DNA from 3 places in the Hansschlegelia sp. KR7-227 genome. Region 3 is predicted to be linked to each of the others. Evidence: predicted binding sites of a transcription regulator. Region 3 holds the regulator's gene; each other region holds the start of a gene.
What was found. Region 3 encodes PhoB, which activates phosphate uptake and scavenging genes when phosphate is short. Its sites were predicted from a motif close to TGTCATNNANCTGTCAT; they were not measured.
Positions count from the first base shown of each region.

Region 1: ACO2RJ_RS07765 (PhoX family protein) is a predicted target of PhoB. The motif match lies at 2,628-2,644, and genes of this name have one in related genera.
Region 2: ACO2RJ_RS08110 (alkaline phosphatase D family protein) is a predicted target of PhoB. The motif match lies at 2,538-2,554, and genes of this name have one in related genera.

Region 1 covers NZ_JBMSEA010000001.1:1,657,274-1,661,498, forward strand. The annotation lists gene htpG (molecular chaperone HtpG) at 1-1,696, shown strand, start outside; gene ACO2RJ_RS07760 (enoyl-CoA hydratase-related protein) at 1,813-2,601, shown strand; gene ACO2RJ_RS07765 (PhoX family protein) at 2,710-4,225, shown strand, end outside.
Region 2 covers NZ_JBMSEA010000001.1:1,735,102-1,739,326, reverse strand. The annotation lists gene ACO2RJ_RS08120 (DUF3126 family protein) at 47-256, shown strand; gene ACO2RJ_RS08115 (DUF6949 family protein) at 315-614, shown strand; gene ACO2RJ_RS08110 (alkaline phosphatase D family protein) at 677-2,440, opposite strand; gene ACO2RJ_RS08105 (gamma carbonic anhydrase family protein) at 2,775-3,305, shown strand; gene ACO2RJ_RS08100 (hypothetical protein) at 3,310-4,225, opposite strand, start outside.
Region 3 covers NZ_JBMSEA010000003.1:94,411-98,635, forward strand. The annotation lists gene pstA (phosphate ABC transporter permease PstA) at 1-42, shown strand, start outside; gene pstB (phosphate ABC transporter ATP-binding protein PstB) at 39-878, shown strand; gene phoU (phosphate signaling complex protein PhoU) at 928-1,644, shown strand; gene phoB (phosphate regulon transcriptional regulator PhoB) at 1,655-2,356, shown strand; gene ACO2RJ_RS17945 (helix-turn-helix domain-containing protein) at 2,363-3,058, opposite strand; gene ACO2RJ_RS17950 (DMT family transporter) at 3,214-3,528, shown strand; gene ACO2RJ_RS17955 (sarcosine oxidase subunit gamma) at 3,536-4,117, opposite strand; gene ACO2RJ_RS17960 (sarcosine oxidase subunit alpha family protein) at 4,110-4,225, opposite strand, start outside.

The sequences.
Region 1 (4,225 bases), on a different contig from region 3:
CCCGAAGCCGCGCATCACCATCTCCGCCGACGCCGAGGGCGGACACCTGGTCGTTGAAGACAACGGCGTCGGCATGAGCGCCGACGAGATGGTCGAGGCGCTCGGCACCATCGCCCGCTCCGGCACGAAAGCCTTCGTCGAGCGCGTCGAGGCGGCGCAGGGCAAGGAGAGCGCGCAGCTCATCGGCCAGTTCGGCGTCGGCTTCTACTCCGCCTTCATGGTCGCCGATCGCGTCGACGTCGTCTCGCGCCGCGCGGGCTCCGACGCGGCGACGCTGTGGTCGTCGGACGGACAGGGCACGTTCTCGGTCTCGGCCGTCGACCTCGCCGACGCGCCCGCGCGCGGCACGCGCGTGACGCTGCATCTGAACGAGGAGTCGAAGTCCTACGCCGAGCGCTGGACGCTGGAGCGCATCGTCAAGGCGCAGTCCGGCCATGTGCCGGTGCCGATCTCGCTGGTCGAGAAGCCCGGCGACGAGCCCGCCGAGATCGCCGACGGCGCCGCGCTCTGGACGCGGCCGAAATCGGAGATCTCGAAGGAGGAATACGCCGACTTCTACCGCAGCGCCGCCGGCCAGTTCGACGAGCCGGCGATGACGATCCACTACCGCGCTGAAGGAAGGCACGAATACACGGCGCTTGCCTTCGTGCCTTCGACGCAGCCCTTCGACATGTTCGATCCCGAGCGCAAGGGCCGGCTGAAGCTCTACGTGAAGAGGGTCTTCATCACCGACGACGCCGAGCTGCTGCCGCGCTATCTGCGCTTCGTGCGGGGACTGGTCGACTCCGCGGACCTGCCGCTCAACGTCTCGCGCGAGATGATCCAGCAGAGCCCGATCCTGGCGGCGATCCGGAAGGGCCTGACCAACCGCGTGATCGGCGATCTCGAGAAGCTCGCCGAGAACGATCCTGCGACCTTCGAGACGGTGTGGGAGGCCTTTGGCCAGGTCCTCAAGGAGGGCGTCTACGAGGACTACGAAAAGCAGGCCCAGCTTCTGGCGCTCGCCCGGTTCCGCTCGACGGCGTCGGGCGAAGGCTGGCGGTCGCTGAAGTCCTACGTCGCCGACATGAAGGAGAACCAGACGGCAATCTACTACCTCGCCGGCGGCAACCCCGACCAGCTCAAGGCCTCGCCGCATCTCGAGGGCTTCCGCGCCCGCGGCGTCGAGGTGCTGCTGCTGTCCGACCCGGTCGACTCGTTCTGGACAACGACCGTCCAGGGCTTCGAGGGCAAGCCGTTCAAGTCGGTGAGCCAGGGCGCCGCCGACCTCGCGCTGATCAAGGCGGAAGACGCGGAGGATAAGCCGGCGCCGGAGACCAGCGAGGCGGTCGCGGACTTCATCGCCTTCGCCAAGGCCACGCTCGGCGACCAGGCGTCGGACGTGCGCGCCTCGGATCGCCTGACCGAAAGCGCGGTGTGCCTCGTCGCTCCCGATCATGGGCCGGACCGCCAGCTCGAAAAAATCATGGCGAGCGCGGGCCGCGCGGGGGCCGGCTCGAAGCCGGTGCTGGAGATCAACCCAACCCACGCGCTGGTGACGGCGCTGGCCAAGGTCGGCGCGGAGGAGGCTGGCTTCCGCGAAGACGCGGTGGCCCTGCTGTTCGACGAGGCCAAGATCCTCGACGGCGAACGCCCGGCCGACCCGAAGGCCTTCTCCGGCCGCCTCGCCCGCGTCCTCGAGCGCGCGCTGCGCTGATCCTGGGAGGGGGCCGCGCCCGGCCGTCGGGCGGGGCGGGCATCCGACGGACGCGCGCTTGCACGTCCGTCGGAACGGCGCTCTGAATGCGCGCCTGCGCCGCCGGAGAGCCGTCCATGAGCGAAGCCCCCCTTCTCGTCGAGCGGCGCGGGCCGGTCGCGCTGATGACGCTGAACCGGCCCGAGCGCATCAACGCCTTCACGCCGGACCTGCTCGCCGCGATCGGCGGGGCGCTCGATTCGACCGTCGCGGACCGGGAGGCGCGGGCGATCGTGTTCACGGGCGCCGGCCGAGGTTTCTGCTCGGGGCAGGACATCGTCGCCTTCGCGAGCCTGCCGCCCTCGGAGCGCGACGTCGGGCGCATGCTCGAGACGGCCTACGAGCCGGTCATCGCCAAGCTGCGCGCCTGTCCGCTGCCGGTGGTCGCCGCGGTGAACGGGGTCGCGGCGGGCGCCGGCGCCAATTTCGCGCTGCTCGCCGACATCGTGATCGCCGGCCGCTCCGCGAGCTTCGTCGAGGCCTTCGGGCGGCTCGGCCTCATCCCCGACGTCGGCGGGACCTGGACCCTGCCGCGCCTGATCGGGGAAGCGCGCGCAAAAGCGCTCTGCCTGCTCGGCGAGCCGCTGCCGGCGGAGACGGCGCTCGCCTGGGGCCTGATCTGGAAGGTCGTCGACGACGACGCCCTGCTCGACGAGGCGCTCGCCGTCGCGGCGACCCTCGCCTCCCAGTCGTCGAGCGCGATCGCGCTCGCCAAAGAGGCGTTCCGCGCGTCGGCGCGCAACGGCTTCGAGGAGCAGATCGCGCTCGAACGGCGGCTGCAGTCCGAGGCCGGCGCCGCCCCCGACCACGCCGAGGGCGCGGCCGCCTTCCTCGAGAAGCGCGCGCCGCGCTGGACCGGGCGCTGACGCCGCCAAAGCCGGCGCAACAAAACCGTCATCCACCCGTCAAGCGACTGACATGGCTGCCGCCGTAATTGGAGCCGTTCCAACTCCAATGCAGGCGACGGGGAAATCATGTCAGAGGGCAACATGCTCGATCGGCGCGACGCCGCGATCGATGGTCTTGACGACGAGGCGCTCGGCATCGACCGGCCGGGTCTGCACGCCGCGCCCGGCGAGCGCCCGCAGAACGAGAGCTTCACGGACATCGTGTCGCGCAACATGGCGCGCCGGTCCTTCCTGAAGGGCGCGGCGGCCGCCGTGCCTGTGCTGATGACGACCGCGACCTTCGCGCCCTTCGCATCCAATGAGGCGGAAGCCGCCACGCTCGACGGCCTCGCCTTCGAGCCCATCAAGCCCTCCACCGCCGACAAGGTCATCGTTCCGAAGGGCTACCGCCAGCGCGCTTTGATCAAGTGGGGCGACCCGCTGTTCGACGACGTCGCGCCCTTCAACGCCAACGCCCAGACGCCGGAGAAGCAGCGCGGCCAGTTCGGCTACAACTGCGACTTCGTCGGCTACTTCCCGCTCGCGGGCGAGCGTCGCGCGCTGCTCTGCGTCAACCATGAGTACACGTCCGGCGAGGACATGTTCCGGAGCTACCAGCCCGGCCGGAACAAGAACCAGGCCGACATCGAGATCGCCGCGCATGGCGGCTCGGTCGTGGAGATCCGGCTCGAGGGCGAAGTCTGGTCCTATATCCGCGGCTCCAAGTACAACCGGCGCATCACCGGCGAGACCGAGATGGAGATCACGGGTCCGGCCGCGGGCCACGACCTGATGAAGACCTCCGCCGACAAGAACGGCACGAAGGTCCTCGGCATGCTCAACAACTGCTCCGGCGGCAAGACGCCGTGGGGCACGTGGCTGACCTGCGAGGAGAACTTCAACCAGTACTTCGCCAACAACGACCAGAACCCCGACGCCGAGCTGAAGGCGGCGCACCAGCGCTACGGCGTGACCGGCGGCGCGAGCGGACGGGCCTGGGAGGCGTTCTACGACCGCTTCGACGTGGCGAAGGAGCCGAACGAGCCGAACCGCTTCGGCTGGGTGGTGGAGATCGACCCGTTCGATCCGACCTTCGTGCCGAAGAAGCGCACCATGCTCGGCCGCGCCAAGCATGAAGCGGCGACCTGCATCCTGTCGAAGGACAGCCGCGTCGTGGTCTACACCGGCGACGACCAGCAGTTCGACTATGTCTACAAGTTCATCTCGAAGGGCCGCTACAACCCGGGCAACCGGCGCGACAACTTCGATCTGCTCGACACCGGCACGCTCTACGTCGCGAAATTCCACGACGACAACACCGGCGAGTGGATCCCGCTCACGATGACGAACCCCGCCCTGAAGGGCAAGTTCGACAGCCAGGGCGAGATCCTGATCAAGACCCGCCTCGCCGCCGACCTGGTCGGCGCGACCGCCATGGACCGGCCGGAGGACTGCCAGCCGAACCCCGTGAACGGCAAGGTCTATCTCACGATGACCAACAACACGGCGCGGACCTCGATCGTGCCGGACGCCGGCAGCGCCAAGGCCAACCCGCGCGTCCCCAACCCGAGCGGGCACATCATCGAGCTCTCCGAGGACCGGG
Region 2 (4,225 bases), on a different contig from region 3:
GCCCTATCTTGCCGCACCACACACATCTTCGCCTGAGGAGCCGACGTTGGAAAAACGCGAACTCGACCGCGTGCAGAGCTACATGCGCAAGCTCTTTCAGAACCAGACGATCCGGGTGGTCGCGCGCCCTCGCAAGGACGATTCGGCGGAGGTCTATCTCGGCGAGGAGTTCGTGGGCGTCCTGTTCCGGGACGACGAAGACGACGACCTCTCCTACAACTTCCAGATGGCGATCCTGGAAACCGATCTCGAGTGATAGCGCGCCAGACCGGGACGGCCCGCCTCTTGCTGACGGTCAGCAGGAGGTTGCCGCCATGTCCCTCGTCTCCGGCGCCCTGACCGTCGCGCTCGGCTTCTCGATCTCGGGCGCCGCGGCGTCGGGCTTCGAGGCCGTGACCGGCCGTCCCGCGCATTTCGGCCTGCTGCGCGAGCGCAGCATCACGGCGGTCGCGGCCGTGCCTGTGGTGACGCTCGGCGCGGCCTACATCCTGGCGCGCGCTTTGCTGTTCGGTCCGGCCCGTCCGCGCTCCACGCCCATCGCCTTCGTCGGCACCGTCGTTTCCGGCGGCTGGAGCCTGGTGATCGGCGCAGCCGCGCTCGCGGCTTTCATGTGACGGCGACGCGTGAGACCCCGCGGCGCGACCGGGGCCGCGGGGGTGCCGCGCCGGAAGGACGATCACGCGACCGGCGTGGTCGCGCGCTTGACGTTGACCGGCACGCGGAAGCGCTTGGCCTCGGTCGTGTAGCCCTTGGTGAAGACCGTCGACACGAAGACGTGGTCGACGGTGACCGCCGCCGGCGTCACCTGCACGAGCATGTAGCCGCGCTTGCTCTGCTCGGAGTAGATCAGCCGGTCGCTCGGCGACTTCCTCCGGCTGGAGTCCACCAGCACGCCCGAGACGGCTTCCGGCGGGACGCCCAACAGATATTGCTCGAAGCCCGGCGAGCTGACCGAGGAGCCGCCGAACTCGACGCCGACCCGCTCCAGCCCCTTCGCCGTCGGCAGGTTGAGGTGGGCGGTCCAGGCGTTGTGGGAGTCGCCCGTGAGGACCACCGGGTTCTTCGCCGTCGCGAGCGTCTTGAGCATCTCGATCCGCGCCGAGGGGTAGCCGGTCCAGGCGTCGGCCGCGAGCGGGAAGGGCAGGCCGGCCGCGCCGAGCTGACCGAGCTGGGCCGAGAAGCCCGCGCCGAACAACTGGTCGATCACGCCGTTGAACCCGGCCTTCTGCGCCGCGCTCAGCACCCGCGATCCCGCGAGGTCCGGGGCGTTCTGATAGAACATCAGCACCTGGTTGCCGATCAGCTGCCAGGTCTGCGTCGACTCGGCGATCCTGGCCGCGAACCAGTCCTCCTGCGCCTTGCCCATCAAAGTGCGCGTCGAGCCGTTCGGATTAACGTCGACCGGGAACGGTCCTTCGGGCGGCTGGCCGGCATAGGCGGCGACCATCCGGTCGACGGGGAGCTGCTGGTTGCGGCCGGCCTGGCGCGTGTCGATCATGACGAGGCGGGCGAGCGCGCCGAAATCGAACACGCGGTAGAGGTGCTCGGGGGCGCCCGTCGCGGGGTCGACGATGTCGCGATCTTCGGGCTCGCGGATCGGCAGCCATTCGTAGAAGGCGCGGATGCCGGCTGTCTTGCGCGCCCGCCAGCTTCCTTCCGTCTCCGGCTGGTGGTTCTCCGCGCCGTGTTTCCACGCGTCGTTGGTGACTTCGTGGTCGTCCCAAATGTTGATGAAGACGTTCTCGCGGTGGATCTTCTGCAAATCGGAGTCGGTCTTGTAGAGCGCGTGGCGCGCCCGGTACTGATCGAGCAGGACGATCTCATCCTTCGGGAGCAGCTTTGAGTCGCGCGGCTTGGGGACCAGCCCGAGCGCTGCCGCCGGCGAGGTGTAGCCGCCGGGCCCCGGCGCATATTCGTAGATGTAGTCGCCAAGGTGCAGCACGGCGTCGAGATCGTCGTGCTTTGCGGCTTCGCGGTAGACGTTGAAGTAGCCGAGTTCGAAGTTCGAGCACGACAGCACCGCGAATTTCAGCTTGCGGACGCCGTCTTCGGGGAGCGTGCGCGTGCGGCCGACCGGCGAGGCGCCGCCGACGGCCTCGAAGCGGTAGTAGTAGGTCGCGCCGGGCTTCAGCCCGTCGACGTCGATCTTCACGGTGAAGTCGCGGGCGGGCCGCGCCAGCGCCTTGCCGCTCCTGACCACGCGCTTCATGCCCTCATCCTCGGCGACCGCCCATTCCACAGGAATGGCCGTGGAGGCGTTGGGCTTGGTCACGCGCGTCCAGATGATCACCCGGTCGCGCTGCGGATCGCCGCTCGCGACGCCGTGCAGGAACGCGCCGGCTTCGGCCGCTCGCGCGGGGTCGGTGACGGCGAGCGTGACGGACGTCGCGGACACGCCCGCCGCGACGGTCAACTGCAGCGCCGCCCGCCGCGAGATCATGGCCCCCGAAGGCCGTCCTTCGTCTTTGAAGTTCCCCGACATGGCCCGTCCTCTTCCCCTGGAACGCTTCCAGTTACGGCCCACAGGCAACGGCGCCATGACGGCGGCGTGACGCGGAGCGTCAACGACGGGGGACGGCCGCCCGGCGCCGACGGGACGCGCGCTGCGGTCCGTCCGTTTGGCGAGCTTGCCAAGGCGCCAGGGGCTCTTTAAGCCCCTCCACAGACGAACGAACGCCTAGGCGCGCTTGGAATTTCCGCGCGCAAGCAGGTTCGAACGGACGGCCGGGCGCTCGCGTCCCGCCGTGCCGACGGACGAAACCGGGGGATGCGATTTGGCGCTCTATTCGCTCGACGGGGTGAGCCCGCAGACGCCGGCGAACGGCCGCTTCTTCGTCGCGGAGTCGGCGGTCGTGGTCGGACACGTGATCCTCGAGGAGGATTCGAGCGTCTGGTTCGGCTCGGTCCTGCGGGGAGACAACGAGTCGATCACGATCGGCCGGCGCTCCAACGTGCAGGACGGCTGCGTGCTCCACACCGATCCGGGCTTTCCGCTTGTCCTCGGGCAGGACGTGTCGCTCGGCCATGGCGCGATCGTGCATGGCTGCACCGTCGGCGACTGCAGCCTGATCGGCATGGGCGCCACGGTGCTGAACGGCGCGAAGATCGGCCGGTTCTGCCTGGTCGGCGCCGGGGCGCTCGTGACCGAGGGCAAGGAGTTCCCGGATTACTCGATGATCCTGGGATCGCCCGCGAAGGCCGTGAAGACGCTGGGCCCGGAATTCGAGATCCGCCAGCTCGGCGGCGCCGGCCGCTACGTCGCGAACGGCCGCCGCTTCCGCGAGGGCATGAAGCGGATCGACTGAGCCGTCATTTCATGCGGACGTCGGAGGATGCGGCGCCGACGATCAGCGGGCCGAAATCCGGGTCGTCCTGCTCGAAGACCGCGTCGACCACCCGGCGCCGCGCGGCGTCGTTCAGCGCCTTGGTCGGCGGGCGCACGGCTATCTTGAAGGACGCCGGCCGGCTCTTGACCGCGGAGAACGACAGCGTCTGCGCGGTTGATTTCAGGCAGGCGGCGTTCGTCATCGCCGCCGGGCAGATCGCGACCCGGAACGGCGCCTCGCCGAACGGCCCGACATAGTTCGGACGGACCGTCAGCCGCCGCGTGGCGGCGTGGTTGGTCGCCGTCACCTTGATCACGACGCCGGCTTTAGGCACGGCCAGAGGCTTTCCCCCGTTCACGATCGCGGCGACGGTCGCGAGACCGCCATAAGGGATGGAGGTCAGGTCGAAATCGGGCTCGACGGACGGCGCGCCCGTGCAGTTGAAGGTGACCGGTCCGCCGGCGTGTCCGTAATCCGCGTTGCGGGTGTCCTGGCGTGCGGCGCCGACGACAAGATCGACCGACCGGCCCGGCTCGATCGCGAGCGACGGATCGAACGGTCCGACCGAACGGTTGCGGTCGACGTCGAGAACGCGCCACCGCGCGCGCACGCGAAACTGCGCGGCGAAATGGCAGCCCGTGAGCTTCGCCGGTCCGTTGTTGACGATGTGGAAGACGCTGAGGCCGAACTTGCCGAGCGGCGCCGTCGCGACGTTCGGGACCGCGGAGATCGCGACGTCGACGGGGGTCGAGGAGAAGCCGATCTCGATCGTTCCGGGCGTGCCGGTCGTCGAAAGCGGCGCGGCCGCGGTCTTCGCATCGAACCGGAATTCGCCCAGAACCGCACGTGGGCGGGAGGAGTCGAAGCCGGGCTTCGACGCAAAGGTCGCGGTGGTCGCG
Region 3 (4,225 bases):
AGCATCACGGCGCGCGTCCTTTCGGCCAGGAGCCTGAGATGACTAGTATCGACGTAGCCCAGTCCGCCAAGATGTCTCAGCAGGCCTCCGCCTCCAAGCCCGCCCCCGTCCCGGCGGCTAGCCATGCCGAAAAGATCTCGATCCGGGACCTTAAGTTCTTCTACGGCGACTCTCTCGCGCTGAAGAGCATCAACCTGCCGATCTACGATCGCAAGGTCACGGCCTTCATCGGACCGTCCGGCTGCGGCAAGTCCACACTGCTGCGGGTTCTCAATCGGATGTACGACCTTTACCCGAAGCAGCGCGCCGAGGGGCAAGTGATACTTGACGGGACCGACATCCTGTCGCCGAAGATCGATCTGAACCTGCTGCGCGCCCGCGTCGGCATGGTGTTTCAGAAGCCGACGCCGTTCCCGATGTCGATCTACGACAACATCGCCTTCGGAGTGCAGCTCTACGAGAAGCTCCCCAAATCGGAGCTCGACGGCCGGGTCGAGCAGGCGCTGCGCCGCGCCGCGCTTTGGACCGAGGCCAAGGACAAGCTCGACGCGAGCGGCCTGTCGCTCTCCGGCGGCCAGCAGCAGCGGCTCTGCATCGCCCGCACGATCGCGGTGCGGCCGGAGGTCATTCTGCTCGACGAGCCCTGCTCGGCGCTCGATCCGATCTCGACGGCGAAGATCGAAGAGCTGATCGACGAGCTCAAGGCCGACTACACCATCGCGATCGTCACGCACAACATGCAGCAGGCGTCGCGCACCTCCGAGTACACCGCGTTCATGTATCTCGGCGAACTCGTCGAATTCGGCGAAACCGAGCAGATCTTCATGAGCCCAAATGACAGACGAACGCAGGACTACATCACGGGCCGCTTCGGCTGAGTTCCTGAAGCGAGTGGGCTTCAACGTGACGGATGAGAGCACCAAATCCATGACGGATCACATCGTCTCGTCGTTCGACGCGGACCTGAAGGAGCTCGGCGACAAGCTCGCCGAGATGGGCGGCCTCTGCGAGAAGCTGGTCGCCGAATCGGTCGACGCGCTGCTCCAGCGCGACACGCCGCTGGCGCGTCGCGTCATCGAGTGGGACCGCTCGATCGACCGGCTGCAGCATGACATCGAGGACGGCGCGATCCGCACCATCGCGCGCCGAGCGCCGGTCGCGGTCGACCTCCGGGAGGTGGTCGCCGCGCTCCGCATCGCGAACGACCTCGAACGCATCGGCGATCTCGCCAAGAACATCGCCAAGCGTGTGGTCGCGCTCGACGGGCAGCTTCAGCCGCCCAAACTCGCCGGCGGCGTCGCCCACATCGCCGACCTCACGCTCGGCCAGCTCAAGGACGTGCTCGACGCCTACACCCGCCGCGACGAGGCCCGCGCGATCGAGGTCTGGAACCGCGACGGCGACATCGACGCGCTCTACAATTCGCTGTTCCGCGAGCTCCTGACCTACATGATGGAGGATCCGCGCAACATCGGCTTCTGCACGCATCTGCTGTTCTGCGCGAAGAACATCGAGCGCATCGGCGATCACGCGACCAACGTCGCGGAGACGGTGTACTACCTGGTGAATGGCGTCTCTCTCACCGACGAACGGCCGAAGCAGGACCTGACGAGCACGACCACCATCGAGTTCGGTCAACGCTGAGGCCGCCGCCATGAACCCGCGCGTCATGATCGTCGAGGACGAGGAGCCGCTCACGACGCTGCTTCGCTACAACCTCGAAGCGGAAGGCTACGAGGTCGACTCGGTCGGCCGCGGCGACGAGGCCGACATGCGGCTGCAGGAAAGCGCGCCCGACCTCCTGCTGCTCGACTGGATGCTCCCGGGCGTCTCCGGGATCGAGCTCTGCCGCCGCTTGCGCGCACGGCCGGAGACCGAACGTCTGCCCATCATCATGCTGACCGCCCGCGGCGAAGAGGGGGAGCGCATCCGCGGTCTCGCCACGGGCGCGGACGACTACGTGGTGAAGCCCTTCTCGGTGCCGGAGCTGCTCGCCCGCGTCCGCGCGCTGCTGCGCCGGTCCAAGCCCGAGCATGTGTCCCGCACGCTGAAAGCCGGCGACATCGAGCTCGACCGCGAGAACCGCCGCGTCCGCCGCCAGGCCCGCGAGGTCCATCTCGGCCCGACCGAGTTCCGGCTGCTCGAGTTCCTGATGCAGTCGGCCGGCCGCGTGTTCACCCGCGAACAGCTGCTCGACGGGGTGTGGGGCCGCGACGTCTACATCGACGAGCGGACGGTCGACGTGCATGTCGGCCGGCTGCGCAAGGCCATCAACCGCGGCCGCAAGCCGGATCCGATCCGCACGGTGCGCGGCTCGGGCTACTCCTTCGACGAGACCTTCGCCCGCGCCTCCTGACGGGCGTCAGTCCTTCTCGTACATGATGATCGAGAGATAGGTCATCGGCTTCACGACCAGCCGCTCCGGCCCATGGGGCGCGCCGGAATCGAACAGCAGCGAATCGCCGGCCTTGAGGTGATAGCTGTTGCCGGCATGGGCGTAGACCACTTCGCCGGTCAGCATGTAGATCAGCTCGGTGCCCTCATGCTGGAAGGCGGTGTAGGGGGCTGCGTCCTCGGTCAGCGTGATCAGATAGGGCTCGCAGGCCACGGGGCCGCCGAGCATGTGGCCGAGCAGCTCGTATTTGTGGCCGACCTTGGTGCCGCGGCGCTGGATGACGACGCCCTGCCCCGCCGCGACGTAGGAGCAGTCGCGGCGTTCCTCGAACTCCGAGAACAGCAGGCTGATCGGCACGTTGAGCGCGCCGGCCAGCGTCTGCAGCGTGGTGAGCGACGGCGAGATCTGCCCGTTCTCGATCTTCGACAGCATGCCGGTCGAGACGCTGGCGGCGCCCGCGAGTTCGGCCACCGTCAATCCCATGGTCTTGCGGTGGTGCCTGATCTGCAGCCCGATCGCCTGCTCGAGCGTCCGGCGCTCGATCGCCGCCGGCGCGCCGGACCCCGTCACATAGGCCTCGTCCTCCGAGGGCTCCGAGGCGTCGGCCGACTCGGGGGCGGGGATATGGGCAGCGGCGCGCATCGGGGCGGACTTTCGAGCCATGCCCATCTTTCCTCGCAGGAAACTTTAGGACACGCTAGCGAAAGACGGCGCTATCCCCAAGCGCGTCGACGTCGCGGCGCGCAACGCGCTTTTCCCGCGGGCGCATGTCCTGTCGGCCGCCCTTCCCCACACCCGCCCTCGACAAGGCTCATCGCATGGCTTGGCTCTACCTCGTGCTCGCCGGGCTTCTGGAGATCGGTTGGTCCGTCGGCCTGAAATATTCGGAGGGGCTGACGCGGCTCGTCCCGTCCATGGTGACGGCGGTGTGCATCACGATCAGCGTCACACTGCTCGGGATCGCCTTGCGGACGCTGCCGCTCGGCACGGGCTACGCGGTCTGGGTCGGGATCGGCGCGGCAGGAACCGCGATCGCGGGCGTGATCCTGTTCGACGATCCGCTCACCGCCGCGCGCATCGCCTGCATCGGCCTGATCGTGGCGGGCGTCGCCGGCCTCAAGATCGTGGCGTGACGCGCCGTCAGGGCTCAAGCCGGGCGTCGATGTCCCGCGCCCTTCCGGCGTGGACGATCCAACGCCACAGAGTGGCGGCGAAGGAGCGGAAGCAGGCGATCTCATAGGTCGGCGCGTCGTCGACCTGCCAAAGGTGGATCGCGATCGACGCCGCATGCGTCAGCGCGGCGTCTCCGGGAGCGAAGGCGCGCGGATGCAGATCGATCTGGATCAGCGTCGCCAGCGTTTCGCGGGCGCGAGGACCCGAAACCGACAGGACGGTCCGGCCGTCGGACTGGTCGGACACCGCGGCCGGCAGCACGGAGAAGTCGGTCGCAGGCGCCGAGGAGGTCGCCAGCCACTTGCCGGGCCCGGCCCAGACGAAGGCGACGTCGCCCGCCGCGGCCCGCTTGGGCGCCGTCGGCAGCTCGATCCCGTAGGCCGCGCGAACGGCCTCGGCGAGTTCGGCTTCCCGGCCGCGCAGCGCCGCGACATGGGCGAGCGTCAGGCCGCTTGTCTCGCGCAGGATGAGGCCGGACGGACCGGACGGCGTCGTCTCGGTCGCGACGTGCGGGCGGAGCGCGGAGCGCGCGATCAGGGGCTCAGGCACGCAGGCGCGCTCCTTCCGGGTCGACGAAGACGGGGGAGACGATTTCGACGTCGATCGCCTCGTTGCGAACAGGGTCGACCGCCCGGACGATCTCGCCCATGCGCTCGG